DNA from 2 places in the Pseudomonas spirodelae genome. Region 1 is predicted to be linked to the other one. Evidence: riboswitches for the same ligand, from Rfam matches in the RefSeq annotation. Region 1 holds a riboswitch; the other holds the start of a gene.
The links. Region 1 has a riboswitch for cobalamin ahead of cobG (precorrin-3B synthase). Riboswitches for the same ligand answer to the same signal wherever they lie in the genome.
Positions count from the first base shown of each region.

Region 2: it holds a riboswitch for cobalamin, as region 1 does, so the genes downstream of both, SOP97_RS18170 (TonB-dependent receptor family protein) here and cobG (precorrin-3B synthase) in region 1, are expected to answer to the same signal.

Region 1 covers NZ_JAYEET010000036.1:113,229-120,369, reverse strand. The annotation lists gene cobJ (precorrin-3B C(17)-methyltransferase) at 1-962, opposite strand, end outside; gene SOP97_RS11340 (precorrin-2 C(20)-methyltransferase) at 999-1,751, opposite strand; gene SOP97_RS11335 (precorrin-8X methylmutase) at 1,748-2,374, opposite strand; gene cobG (precorrin-3B synthase) at 2,367-3,710, opposite strand; cobalamin riboswitch at 3,811-3,986, opposite strand; gene cbiE (precorrin-6y C5,15-methyltransferase (decarboxylating) subunit CbiE) at 4,045-5,247, shown strand; gene SOP97_RS11320 (cobalt-precorrin-6A reductase) at 5,244-5,972, shown strand; gene SOP97_RS11315 ((2Fe-2S) ferredoxin domain-containing protein) at 6,100-6,795, shown strand; gene SOP97_RS11310 (hypothetical protein) at 6,824-7,084, shown strand.
Region 2 covers NZ_JAYEET010000055.1:22,843-29,983, forward strand. The annotation lists gene SOP97_RS18150 (retropepsin-like aspartic protease family protein) at 1-182, shown strand, start outside; gene ribA (GTP cyclohydrolase II) at 371-991, shown strand; gene SOP97_RS18160 (MFS transporter) at 988-1,404, shown strand; gene SOP97_RS18165 (cobalamin-binding protein) at 1,404-2,201, shown strand; gene SOP97_RS18170 (TonB-dependent receptor family protein) at 2,257-4,179, opposite strand; cobalamin riboswitch at 4,280-4,497, opposite strand; gene dxs (1-deoxy-D-xylulose-5-phosphate synthase) at 4,564-6,459, opposite strand; gene SOP97_RS18180 (carboxyl transferase domain-containing protein) at 6,580-7,141, opposite strand, start outside.

The DNA of each region.
Region 1 (7,141 bases):
GCGGCGGGCACCATAAATTCAGCGGCACCAGGGCCGAGACCGATTACCGTCAGACGACCACGCGGGCGACCAAGCTGGTTGGCGTCGATGGGTGCAGCGGCCAGCAGCAGGCGCAGGTTGGCGTGCTGGCTGTGTAGCGGCGGCAATTGCGTAGCGTCGTCGATAAAGCGCAGCGGCAGCTTGAGCTGCGTGGCGGCGGCGTGCAGTTCGGTTTTGGCCATCAGTTCCGGCGCGGCCAGCAGGCAGGCCAGGCTGTGCGGCGCCAGGTTGCTGGCATGCAGCGCCTGCTGCAGCTCGTTAAGCAAATCGGCGCTGGCGCGTTCGATCCACACTGCGACTTGTTGCGGGTGAATCAATAGCTCATCAACGTTGGCGGCGCGACTGTGCGGGCTGATATGGATCACCCGGTCAGCGCTGTTATCCACAGGCAGTTTGGCCTGGGTCAGCCAGGGCGCGTCGCCTTCAATACGCACGGCCTGACCGCTGAGCAGGTCGCTGACAAAGCCTTTGCCCTGTTCCAGATCGGCCAATACATAACCGGCTGGCGGCTCCAGCAGGCAGGTACCAAAGCGCAGTTCGCCGCTGGTGGTGATCGCCGCGCTGACCTCTAGGTGTGCCGCAACTTCGCGCGCCATCCGGTTGACCCCGCCCAGCCCGCCGAGCAGCGGCACTACGGCGCTGCCATCTTCGGCCACGGCCAGCACCGGTGGTTCGCGGTCCTTCTCGCCGAGCACGGCAGCCAGACTGCGGATGACGATGCCGGCGGCGCACAGGGCGATGATCGGCGTGCCGTCGCGATATAGCGTGCGCAGGTTGTCGCCGAAGTCTTCATACAGCCGCTCGACATCCGCCACTCGACCGCTCAGGCCGTGAATCTGCGCCTGTGGATAAAGCACCTGGATACGCCGCGCGCAGGGCAGGGCGGAGGGGCCGAGGATGATGATGGCGGGAGCGGCGGTCATAAGGTGTTCCATAGTGGGCGGGGCGCGGTGGGCGGATCAACCGCGCCATTTCTCGCCGGGAATGACGATCATCGAGAAGTACGGCGAGGACATCGCTTCCACCTCGTCCAGCGGCACGATGCGTTGGTTGCCCATGGTCGCGCGCTCAACGTAATGCGCGCGCTGGTCGATGCCCAGCTCCTGCAACACGCGGCGGACTTTCTCGAAGTTGCGCCCGAGCTTCATCACCACGGAGGCTTCGGCATCGCGCAGGCGCTGCTTGAGTTCATCTTCTGGCAGCACGCCGGAGAGCACGCTCAAGCTCTGGTTGCGGTATACCAGCGGGGTGCCGAGCACCGAGGCGCAGCCGAGCATGGAGCACACGCCGGGCACCACTTCCACGTCGTACTGGCCGGCCAAACGGTCGTGCAGATACATGTAGGAGCCGTAGAAGAACGGGTCGCCTTCACAGATCACCGCTACGTCGTGGCCAGCATCCAGTCGTGCAGCGATTTGCACGGCGCAGGTGTCGTAGAAGTCGCTGATCACATCCTCATAGCTTAGCGGCGCGGCGAGCTTTTCTGTGGTCACCGGGTAGACCAGCGGCAGGCGCTGCTGGGAGTCGGTCAGGTGCGCTTCGATAATGCCGAAGGCGTTGCCGCCCTGACCGACGTTGGCTTTGGCCTTGGCCACAAAGTAGCCAATCACCGCTGCCGATTGCAGCAGGCGCAGGGCCTTGAGGGTGATCAGCTCGGGGTCGCCGGGGCCGACGCCGATGCCTAGCAGGCGGCCTTTTTGTACGCTCATCACTCCACCTCCGTGGCCAGGGCGTTGACCGCCGCTACCGCCATGGCGCTACCGCCACGGCGGCCGCGCACGATCACATAGGGCACGCCGCGGCTGTCGGCGGCCAGGGCGTCCTTGGATTCTGCCGCGCCGATAAAGCCCACCGGCATACCGATGATCAACGCCGGTTTTGGCGCGCCGGCATCGAGCATTTCCAGCAGGTAGAACAGTGCGGTGGGGGCGTTGCCGATCACCACCACGCTGCCTTCCAGGTGCTCGCGCCAATGTTCCAAGGCGACGGCCGAACGGGTATTGCCGAGTGCGCGTGCTTGCTCAATCACACCGTCGTTATGCAGGGTGCAGATCACCGGGTTGTTGGCGGCCAGGCGCGGGCGGGTGATGCCTTCGGCGACCATCCGCGCATCGCAGAGAATCGCCGCACCCTTGGCCAGCGCGGCGCGGCCGGCGGCCCCGGCACCGGGGGAGAAGCGCAGGTCCTGCACCACATCGACCATGCCGCAGGCGTGGATGACGCGCACGGCGAGCTTTTCCAGATCGGCCGGGATGTTGCTGAGGTCCGCCTCGGCGCGGATGGTGGCGAAGGACTGGCGGTAGATTTCCTGGCCGTCGCGGATGTACTCAAGCATCGCTGTTTCCTGTTGCGCAGTGGGCGGCGAACCAGTCGCCGGCCTCGTCGATAGTCATGGCGCTGGCCAGCAGCTGGCCGAAACCGGCCACCTCGGACGTGCGTTGATAGAGCTGGTAATGCCCGGCGCTGCTGGCCAGCAAGGTAAAGGGCGCGGTATGCGCGGCGGCGCAGGAGCGCGTGCAGGCGCTGAGATGCACCTGCGGCCGCGCTGTGCTGGCGCGCAGGCGCTTGGCGAGCAGCAAGGCGTCGGCTTTGCTGTCGGCCAGGCCCTTGGCGCAGGCGGCTGAGCCGGTGCAGGCGATCAGATTGCTAAGTGGTTCCTGCGCATCGATCAGCAGGCCCAGTTCGGCCAGTTTGTGCAGCAGGTAGTCTGCCGATTGCTCGGGGATATTTGGTAGCAGCAGACCCTGCCAGGGTGTCAGGCGCAGGCTGGCATCGCCAAATTGCTCGGCCAGATCCGCCAGGGCGTTGAGTTGCGAAGCATCGATTCGGCCCAGACGCGCGCTGGCAGCGACCATGCACAGGCCCGCCTGCTGCTGCGGATAAATGCCGATTGCCGCACCCTGGCTGACGGGTGTGCGCGGCCAATCGGTCGGAGCCGTTTGCACGCTAAAGGGCAGACGCGCTTGCAGCTGTTGCAGCAGCTGGCTGGGCGTCATCACACCGAGCAACTGGCGCATCCGGCTGTGTTCGCTCCCAGCCAGATCGAGGAACAGCCTGAGCAGTTGCTCCACCAGCGGCACGGCTTGCTCAATGTCGACCACACCCAGTGGCTTGTCAGTCGGGCAGCCAGCCAGGCCAAAGGCCAGTCGAGCTGGCGAGCCGGACAGGGCGCTAAGCCAGATATCGTGGGGGTGTTGCAGCATCGTCAGGGCTTCGCCGCCGTCGAGCTGAATGGCGAATTTGGCCGAAAGCGCATGCAGTGCTGGGGTGTTTTGCAGCAGATCGAGCAGCGTGGCGGCCAGCGGCCGGGTGTCGAGCAGGGCATGCGGGTCAAGGCCGGCGGCGGGGCTGAGCAGCAAGTTGCGCACATCATCCGCTGCCGGGTTGCTGGGGCCGAGACCGGCAGCGAGCAGGCGCTCGATCAACTCGGCCTGCTGACCAGCCAACACGCCACGAATCTGCAGATTGCTGCGGTTGGTCAGCTCCAGCACACCGCTGGCGCAGCGTTCGGCCGCCTCGGCGATGGCGCGTGCCTGTTTGCTGCTGAGTACGCCGCCGGCCAGCTTGACCCGACAGATACCACCGTCCAGCGCCTGAACGATACGCAGCAGGCCGGGGCACGCGCTGGGGCGTGGTAGTGACGGATCTATGGTGGTGGAATGGTCGCGCAACGGATTCACCAACAACAAAGACGCGGCGACCGAACCAGCAGAGTTCACCCTGGCACAGGGGAACTCAATGGCATCGGTACACCCCGCCCGATGTTGGCACTCGCGACTAGCGTCGTCGGCAGGTCTCCTGGCTGACAGGTCATCATCTGCCGCGGCCTTCCCAGTTTCCCAGTGGCGCAGTTGCGGCAGACTCGCTGTTTACAGTTGCGGGGGCAGCCACGGTTTAACCGTGTTCCCTCTTAGGCCCGTTAGGGCACCGACGAAGGCTGTATTATGCCCGCTTTGTCTAACGCGCAGACACCCTTGCTCGTCAGGCGGGTACAGAGGAGTGGCTATGACGGCCTGGTTAACCCTGGTTGGGATCGGTGAAGACGGCTACGCCGGCCTGGGTGAGGCGGCGCGCCAGGCGCTGAGCGAGGCGCAGTGCATTGTCGGCGCGGCGCGGCAACTGGCGCTGTTGCCGGCCGCGTTACCGGGGCAGCACGAGCTGTGGCCCAGCCCATTCAGCCTAGAGCCGCTGCTGGCGCGACGCGGTACGCCAGTCTGTGTGCTGGCTAGCGGTGATCCGCTGTTTTATGGGGTTGGCGCGAGCCTGGCGCGGCAGTTGCCGGCTGAAGAGCTGCGGGTGTTCTCGTCGCCTTCGTCAGTGTCCCTGGCCGCCGCCCGCATGGGTTGGCCGCTGCAGGAGGTGACGGTGCTGTCGCTGGTGGCGCGGCCGTTGGCGGCGCTGCAGGCGCAGATTTTCCCCGGCGCGCGGCTGCTGCTGTTGAGCAATGACGGCGACAGCCCGGCGGCGGTGGCCGAATTGCTGCGTGCGCGCGGTTTTGGCCCCAGCCGGCTGACCGTACTGGAACACCTGGGCGGCGCTCAGGAACGGCGCATCGACGGCTTGGCTAGTGACTGGGTGCAGGTGCGGGTGGCTGACCTCAATCTGCTGGCGGTTGACTGTGTGGCGGGCGCCGAGGCGCGTTTGCTGCCGCTGACGCCGGGTTTGCTGGATGACGCTTATCAGCACGACGGCCAGCTGACCAAGCGCGATGTACGCGCGATCACCCTGGCGCGTTTGGCTCCAAAACCCGGCGAACTGCTTTGGGATGTTGGCGCCGGCTGCGGCTCCATCGGCATCGAGTGGATGCGCACACACCCCAGCTGCCTGGCCATCGCCATTGAGGCCGACGCTGGGCGTCAGGCGCATATCCAGCACAACCGCGACGCCCTTGGCGTGCCCGGCCTGCAACTGGTCGCCGGTCGCGCGCCCGAAGCATTGGCTGATTTGGCCGCGCCGGATGCGATTTTTATCGGTGGCGGGGTGACCATTCCCGGCATGCTGGAGCAGTGCTGGGCCAACCTGAAACCGGGCGGTCGGCTGGTGGCTAATGCCGTCACCCTGCAAAGCGAAGCGGCGTTGGTGGCCTGGCGTGAGCAGGTGGGCGGTGAGCTGACCCGCATCAGCGTGGCCCAGGCGCAGCCGCTGGGCGGTTTCGACACCTGGCGCAGCGCCCTGCCGATCACTCTGCTGCAAGTACGCAAGCCGTGAGCCCGCGCATTCTGCTGCTCGGCGGCACCACCGAGGCCTTGCGTTTGGCGCGCCGCCTTGGCCCTGAAAGCATCTACAGCCTGGCGGGTTTGGGCCGGGTGCCGGATGACTTGCCCTGCCAGGTGCGCGTTGGCGGCTTTGGCGGGGCCGAAGGCTTGGCGGCGTTTATCCGCGAGCAGGGCATCGAGTTGCTGCTGGACCTGACTCACCCTTATGCCGCGCAGATCAGCGCCAATGCTGCCCGTGCTGCAGAGCTGAGCGGCGTTGCCTGCTGGGCGCTGCGTCGCCCCGGTTGGCAGGCTGGCGCTGGTGATGATTGGCGTGAGGTGGACGACTGGGCTGAGCTGGTAGCTGCGTTAGAACATTTCCAGCGCCCGCTGTTTACCCTCGGCCGTGAGCCGTTGGAGCACCTGCACGAGATTCCCCTGCACCAGCACTGGACCGTTCGCTGTCTGACGGCGCAACAAGCGGTGCCGCGTGCGGAAATCATCGGCGCGCGCGGGCCGTTCGCGCTGGACGAGGAGCGCGCGCTGTTCGCTCGCCTGGGGACTGATGTGCTGATCAGCAAGAACAGCGGCAGCGCGTCCACCGAGCCGAAGTTACAGGTGGCGCGCGAACTGGGTTTGCCGGTGCTGTTGCTGCGCCGGCCCGAGTTGCCAGCGGTAGAGCGCGAGTTTGCCCAGTTGGAGGACCTGTGGGGTGCGCTTCAGCGGCGCCTGGTTTGAGCCGTCATCGCGGCTAAAGCCCCTCCCACGTCGGGTACACAGCTCCGTTGCTACAACCCGAAATCGCCCGGATGGCCTCTGCGCTATGGCGGACTGCTAGACTGCCGGCCCTTTTGAGGAGGTCGCGATGAACCCCACTCCATACGCCCACGTGTTGTTTATCGGTCCCGGTCTTAGCCGTGGCGCGTCGGCTGAGCGTTTGCAGCAGCGGCTTGCTGCGCTGTTGGGCGAGGCGCACCTGCATGACAGCGAACAGGATCTGCAGCCGTTCTGGCAGGCGCTGGATGAGTTGCCGCGGCCATTACTTGTGGTGGATTTAGAGCCGCGTGCCGATGCTGCCCACCGTGACTGGCTACGTGAGCAGATCGCCGAACGCACTGATGGCGCGTCGGTGTTTGTGGTCTGCACGGCGATGGAAGACGCCTGGCTCGACGGCCTGGCCGCGCTGCTTGAGCGCACGCAACTGCACTTGGCCTGCAGCGATGTAGCCGCCGTGCCGGCGCAGCACGCCTGGTCGCAGATTCCGCCGCACGCCCAGCGCCTACTGCTGTGCAACGGCCCGCGCTGCACGCGTAAGGGCGCGCTGGGCCTGTGGAAAACCCTGCGTCAGCGCCTCAAGGCCGCCGGCAAGCTGGAGTGCGAGGGCGGTGTGCATATCACCCGCAGTCAATGCCAGTTCCCTTGCGACGGGGGGCCGACCGCGAGCCTTTATCCACAGGGCGAGTGGTTCGGTATCCGTGACGAGGCGGCGGTGATCCGCCTGGTCGACGAGCGCCTGGTGGCCGGCCGCGCGGTACCCGAGTTGCGCATCGATCAGGATTGAGTGCGCGGACTTTATCGACGGCTATTTAGTGGCGGCCCAGGCTGCGCCGCTGAGTGAGCTGGCGCGGCTGGAGTGGGCGTTTACCTTGGCGTTTGATGCCATCTACGTTGCGCCCTTGAGCCTGGCGGCCGATGAAACCACGGCGTTGCAGGGCATGATCGAGCAGGGTTGGCGCTTTGCGGAGCTGTGCGGCGAGTTGGCTCATCTGGGCGAGCAGGCGCCGATACAGGCCGTGAGCTGGTTACGCCAGTGGTTGAGCGACGGTTTGCTGCAAGCCGGGGCCGAATAGTTTTCTCGCTGGAAGCGCTATCCTGACAACGGAGTCACCTGAACTAACCTTTTCATT
Region 2 (7,141 bases), on a different contig from region 1:
CGGCACGCGGCTGGCGGGTGACGCTGGATCGGGTCAAGGTCGGTGAGCTGGAAGTATTGGGCGTTGATGCCGTGGTGCTCGAAGGCAGTTCGCCTCGCGAAGCCTTGCTCGGCATGAGTTTTCTCAGCCGGGTTGGCTGGAAAGTGGAGCAGGATATGCTGGTGCTCGAGTCCAAGTACTAAGCGCTTGCTGGCAGCCTGCTACGCGTCGGCCCTACGACGTTAAAAACAGGACCCCAGCTTGTAAGAACAGAAACAAATGCTAGGCGGCTCGATCCTTATCATCAGTAATTCAGGCTGACCGGCTGCTGGGGCCTGCTGTTACAATGCCGGCTTGATTATTCCCTGCCCATTTCCTTTAGGAGTATCCGGTGTCCGTCGTGTTTGTCGCCGCCTCCCAGTTGCCTACGCCTTTTGGCCTCTTCACCATGCATGGCTTCCTCGAAGAGGCCACCGGCAAGGAACACGTTGCCCTGACCTTTGGCGATGTCGCCGATGGCGCCCCGGTTTTGGGCCGCTTGCACTCCGAGTGCCTGACCGGCGATGCGCTGTTCAGTCTGCGCTGCGACTGCGGCTTCCAGCTGGAAGCGGCGCTGCGCGCAATTGCGGATGAAGGCCGCGGTGTTTTGCTTTATCTGCGTCAGGAAGGCCGTGGTATTGGCCTGCTGAACAAAATTCGCGCCTATGAGCTGCAAGATGGTGGTGCTGATACGGTCGAGGCCAATGAGCGCCTGGGCTTCGGCGCCGATCAGCGTGACTACGCAATCTGCCTGCCGATGCTCGACCACCTGGGCATCAGCCAGCTCAAGCTGATGACCAACAACCCGCGCAAGGTTAAGGCGCTGGGCGATATGGGCATCAATGTGGCAACCCGTGTGCCGCTGCAGATCGGCCACAACCCGCACAACAAAAAGTACCTGGCGACCAAGGCTGGCAAACTCGGGCATATGCTCGGCAGCCTGCACCAGGGCGAGGTTGAGGAAAGCCTGTGACACGCAGCGAAGTGCGCCGGCGGCTGGCGCTGGAGTGGTGGCGACAGCTGGCCGTGACCCTGTTGCCGTTGTTCGTGCTCAACCTGCTATTTGGGGCTGAGCAGCAGACCGGCTTGCTGACTATGCCGCTGTTTATCGCCGGCCTGGCGTCAATGTTTGCCAGCTTGCCCCTGTTCAGTCGCTATAAACGCGCCTTGGTGGCCACTGAAAAAGCCCTCGATACAGCTGCCGAACACGATGCCTGGCTTGAGTTGGCGCGCGTCCGCCGTCTTGGGTTTCTGGGGGCGGCCGCGCCGGCCTGGATTGCCGCCGTTGCGGTGTTCGCCGGGCTGGAAGCGATTCCGCTGATCCTCCTGGCGATTTCCAGCGTCGTGATGCTCTACCTCTACCGCATCCCCCGCCAACTCGGCTAATGCGCGCGCTTGTTGTGGCCCTGCTGGCCCTGCTGGCCTGGCCGGCAGTGGGCGCCGAGCGGCTGATTAGTCTGGGCCCCTCTGTAACTGAAATCGTGCTTGAGCTCGGAGCTGTCGACCTGCTGGTTGGCGTGCTGGATGCGGGCCCGCGTCCGCCTGCGGCCGCGCATGTGCCTTCCGTCGGACGCTACGGGCAGCTGGAGATGGAGCGCGTTATCAGTCTGCAGCCTGACTTGGTGTTGCTCTTGCCTGAAAGCATTAGCCGGGCGCAGCGCCAGCAGTTGCAGGCCTTTGGCATCCCGATGTTGGTCGTTAAACCGCGCAAGCTAGCCGACCTGGCGCAGCAGTTTGTCGAGATCGGTACGCGTATCGGTCGTGCCGAACAAGGTTTGCGCCTGCAGCAGCAATTTCTGCAAGGGATGGCTGGTTTAGCTCAGCGCTATCAACGTCCACAGCCACTGCGGGTGTTTTATCAGGTTTGGGATGTACCGCTGTATACCCTTGGCGGCCAGCAGATTATTAGCGATGCCCTGCGTGTCTGTGGCGCCGAAAATATCTTTGCCGACCTGAGCCTGCCGGCTCCGCAAGTGAGTGTCGAGGCCGTCTTGCAGCGCAACCCCGAGGTGATTCTGGCCGGCACTCAGACGCAACTGGAGGCCTGGCGTAAGTGGCCAGTGGTGCGCGCTGTCGAGTTAAAGCAACTCTGGTTAGTGCCCGACGAGGGCATGGAGCGACCAAGCTTCCAGATGTTGGGGGCGATGGAGAAACTCTGTGAGCAGTTGGCAGCGGCCGAGTGAGTCGTGAAAGCAAGAAGGCCGCCCAATAGGCGGCCTTCTTGTAGGTGCTGCGTGGCTAGAAACGGTAGCCGACGCTTAGCTGTACCTGTTCTTCTGGAGCCGGGTAGCGGCTGTTGATAAAGCCAAAGGCATCATATTGCTTACCGGTGAGGTTATTAACCCGCAGCTTGCTATTGAATTGCCTGTAGTCGTAGCTGAGCGCGGCGTTGAGAAGGGTGTAACCACCGGCTTTTTGCTGGCTGTTGGCATCATCGCCTGAGTAGTAGCGATTCCCGGTGTATACCGCTTCCACATAGCTTTTCAGCCCTGGCAGGATTTCATAGCTCAGGTGAGCGCTAGCGCTATGCGGCGCAACCCAGGGCACGTCGTTACCTTTGAAACTGCCCGCGCGGTACTGCGCATCGGTAAAGCTGTATTGGCCGCCAATGCTCAAGCGCTTAGTTAGTTGGCGCTCTGATTCCAATAGCAGTCCGTCGCGGCGAGTCTTATCCAGATTAATGTTGGCACCCTTACCTTGGAAACCAAGCGGGTTAACGATCTCGGAGTCGTACATCAGCTCATCTTGTAGATCCATTCGATATAGCGTCGCTTGGTAGCGCTGGACGCCGTCTTGCCACTCGATGCCGCTTTCCCACGAGACGCCGGTTTGTGGTTTAAGAAAGACGACGTCAGGCAAGGTAAAGGCATTGTCGTTAACGTTGGCCCAGCGCAGTACATCCTCGCGCTTGATAAACACGCGGGTCTGTTGATTAGCTTGCCAGCTCAAGCCAATGCTGGTGCTGTCTTCGTTATCGCGATGTTTGAGTTGTTCCGATTTATTGTTGTCGTCGGCTTCGCTATTGCGATAGCCCAGGGTCAACGTCACGTCATTACCGAGGCTCTGGCTGAACTGCGTATACCAGTCACGCAGTGTTTGCTGAAATGCGGTGGCGTTGTACTCGTAATCGCTGCTGATGTGGTCGTGGCCCAGCAGCCATTCTGCATTGCCAAGGCTGTTGTCGAAGCGTGCGGTGATACGCGGGCTAAACGTTTCTATACGGGTGCCTTGGATGAACGGCGAAACGAATGACCCGTAGTTGAAGCTTCCGATACCGTCTTGATCGCTCTGGCTGTAATCGAAATGGGTGGTCCAAACATTGTCTAGCTGTTGTTCAAGCGCAAAGCGGTGAACTTGGGTTTTGCTGTTGTTGTAGCCATTGCTGTTTGCGTCATAGCTGGCTTTGCGGTCAGCCCTGCGTTCGGCAAGGCTCAAGCTTCCTGGATACAACAGCTCATCATTCACCGTCTGGTATTCGTATAACGCATGGCCGCTGTCATGGTCATAACGTAGGCGGGCAAAGGCGTTGCTGTAGTTGGCGTTGTTGTGGTCGCGGTAGTTATCGGTGTTGCGGGTTTCGCCGCTCGCATACAACGAGAAGCCGGCGCCCAGCTGTTGGCTGATATGGCCGCGGTAGGCTTCGAGGTCGTGACTGCCGATGCTGCTCTCGATATAGGCTTCATTGCTAGAGGGCGTGCGGGTAATGATGTTGATCACCCCGCCGACGGCTTGGTCACCATAAAGCACCGTCCCCGCCCCGCGAATGATCTCGATGCGCTCAATGTTGGCCAGTGGCACGCTGTTAAAGTCTGGCCCTGCCTGTGAGGGCTGGTTGAGGCGACGCCCATCAACCAGCACCAATGTGTTGTTCGCCGCGTTCTCGCCAAAGCCGCGCAAACTTAGAGCGGCTCGGTTGCCGTCGCCCATGGTGTCGCGTATCTGCAAGCCGGCTTGAGCCCGTAGCACATCAATAAGTGATGAAGCCGCAGTTTCTTCAATCTGCTTGCGATCAATGACCTTAACACTGGCCGGTGCCGGCGCTTTTAGCGCAGTGGCGCGGGTGATCACCAGCGGCGGTAATTCATAGCTGCTGGTATCGGTAGCAGCCAGGGCGAGATTCGGCGCTAGCACCACTGCCAGGGCAAGGCGGGACATTTTCATTTAGAGAATCCTCAAAAGGTCGAAAGACTTTTGAGGAGGGCAGGGGCAAGAACGGGCGCGCGGGCGCAGCCTGAGCTTGACGGTGATGCCCTCCGCAACACCCGTCACATCCAGCAAGGCCGGTCTCCGGACTCTCGACGTGCGTGGCCTCGTCCTTCCCAGATTGCTCCAGTGGCACGTGTGAGGCGACGTGCAGATTCGCTCTGCGGTCGATTACCGTTGCGGGGGCAGCGCCGGAATAGCTCTTTATGAGCGCACCGGCTTCCCGTTTAACGCCGCTTTACGGATAAAGGGCGCACCTTGGCGGAAGTAAAACGCCGCGCACCTTAATGCGCGGTTAAATCTATTACAAGCGAGCTAGGTTCAGCGCGGGATGAGCGGTACTCATACAGCCTGAAATGCGAGCCGGGCGCGTATGGCCGCTTCGATACCGGCGGCATCCAGCCCGCACTCGGCGAGCATCTGCGTGGGCTTGGCGTGCTCGACGTAGTAGTCAGGCAGGCCGAGGTGCAGCAGCGGTTTGAGGATGTTCTCGCGGGCAAGGAATTCGCTGGCCGCACTGCCGGCGCCGCCCATCACGCTGTTCTCTTCAATCGTCACCAGCAGTTCATGGCTGGCGGCCAGTTCACGTACCAGGGCTTCGTCCAGCGGTTTGACAAAGCGCATGTCGACCACAGTGGCATCCAGCGCTTCACCGACCTTGAACGCCTCACTCAGCTGTACGCCGAACACCAGCAGGGCGGTTTGCTTGCCCTGGCGGCGGATAATGCCTTTGCCGATTTCAAGGGGCTCAAGGCCTGGTTCGATGGTCGCATTAGGGCCTGTGCCGCGCGGGTAGCGCACGGCTGCCGGGCCATCGAACAGGTGGCCGGTGGTGAGCATGCGGCGCAGTTCGTTTTCATCACTCGGCGTCATCACCAGCATACCGGGGATGCAGCGCAGGTAGGAAATATCGAAGCTGCCGGCGTGGGTCGGGCCGTCTTCGCCAACCAGCCCGGCACGGTCGATGGCGAACAGCACGTCGAGGTGCTGTACGGCGACATCGTGAATCAGCTGGTCATAGGCACGCTGGAGGAAGGTCGAGTAAATCGCCACCACCGGCTTAACCCCGTCGCAGGCCATGCCGGCGGCCAGGGTGACCGCATGTTGTTCGGCGATGGCGACGTCGAAATAGCGCTCGGGGTAACGTTCGCTGAACGCCACCAAATCCGAGCCTTCTTTCATCGCCGGGGTGATGCCGACCAGGCGTGGGTCTTGCGCGGCCATGTCGCACAGCCACTGACCGAATACGCTGGAATATTTAGGGCCTGTGGGCTGCTTGGCCACGGGCGGGGCGTTGATGGGCTCCAGCTTGGTGATCGCGTGATAGCCAATCGGGTCGACTTCAGCGGGCGCAAAGCCCTTACCTTTCTTGGTCACCACATGCAGGAACTGCGGGCCGTCGAGGTCACGCATATTGCGCAGGGTGGCGAGCAGGCTTGGCAAGTCGTGGCCGTCGATCGGGCCGATGTAGTTCCAGCCGAGTTCTTCAAACAGGGTGCCGGAGACCAGCATGCCCTTGGCATGCTCTTCAGTTTTACGGGCAATCTCCCAGGCACCGGGCAGTTTGGACAGAACTTTTTTGCTGCCTTCACGCATATTGGCGTAGGTGCGGCTGGAGAGGATCTTGGCCAGGTAGGTGGACAGGCCGCCGACATTTTTCGAGATCGACATGTCGTTGTCGTTGAGCACCACCAGCATATTGGCTTTGACGTCGCTGGCGTGATTTAGCGCCTCGAAGGCCATGCCGGCGGTCAGCGCGCCATCACCGATCACCGCGACTGATTTGCGCTTGCTGCCCTGCATGCGCGCCGCAATGGCCATGCCGAGCGCCGCGCTGATGCTGGTGCTGGAGTGGCCGACGCCGAAGGTGTCGTATTCACTTTCCGAGCGGCGTGGGAAGGCGGCGATGCCGTCCTTCTGGCGCAGGCTGCCCATCTGCTCGCGACGGCCGGTGAGAATCTTGTGTGGGTAGGCCTGGTGGCCCACATCCCACACCAGGCGGTCGTCCGGGGTGTCGAAGACATAATGCAGCGCCACGGTCAGCTCGATCACACCGAGGCCCGCGCCGAAATGTCCACCGGTCTGCCCGACTGTATACAGCAGGTACTGGCGCAACTCGTCGGCCAGGGTTTCCAGCTCGGCTTCACCCAGGCGGCGCAGCTCGTCCGGCGTATTGGCGCGGTCTAGAAGGGGCGTCAGCGGGCGCTCACGGGGAATCTCGTGGAAGGTCGTCGGCATCGGGCAGATCGTTATAGGAGCAAAAGATGCGGCAGTTTACCCGAAGCGCCGGAAACTGCCCAAACATGCTTCGGTTCAACGCAGCCGTTGCCCGGAATGCATCCGGGCAACGGTCAGTGGCTACCAGGTATCGACTGTGCGCTTCTTGCCGGTGCGCGACGTGGGCTTTGGCGCTGCATTCAGGCCGCGCAGCAGCCAGGCGCGAGTTTCCACGGGGTCGATCACCGCATCGATCTCCAGGAAGCTGGCCATATTGATGCCCTTGCCGTTTTGGTAAGCCTTGGCCACCAGCTTGTCGAATAATTGCTGGCGCGCGGCGGACTCTTCGATAGCTGCCAGCTCCTTGGCAAAACCCAGACGCACCGCACCTTCCAGGCCCATTGCGCCAAACTCGGCGCTGGGCCAGGCGATGGTAAACAGCGGCGAATGGAAGCTGCCGGCGGCCATGGCTTGCGCGCCGAGGCCGTAACCCTTGCGTAGCACCACGGTGAAAAACGGCACCGTCAGGCTGGCGGCCGCCACGAACATGCGCGACACATGGCGCACCGTGGCCTGTTTTTCTGCCTCTGGGCCGACCATAAAACCGGGTGTATCGCACAGCGACAGCAGCGGGATATCGAAGGCATCGCACAGCTGCATAAAACGCGCGGCTTTGTCGCCGGCCACGGCGTCGATGGCGCCG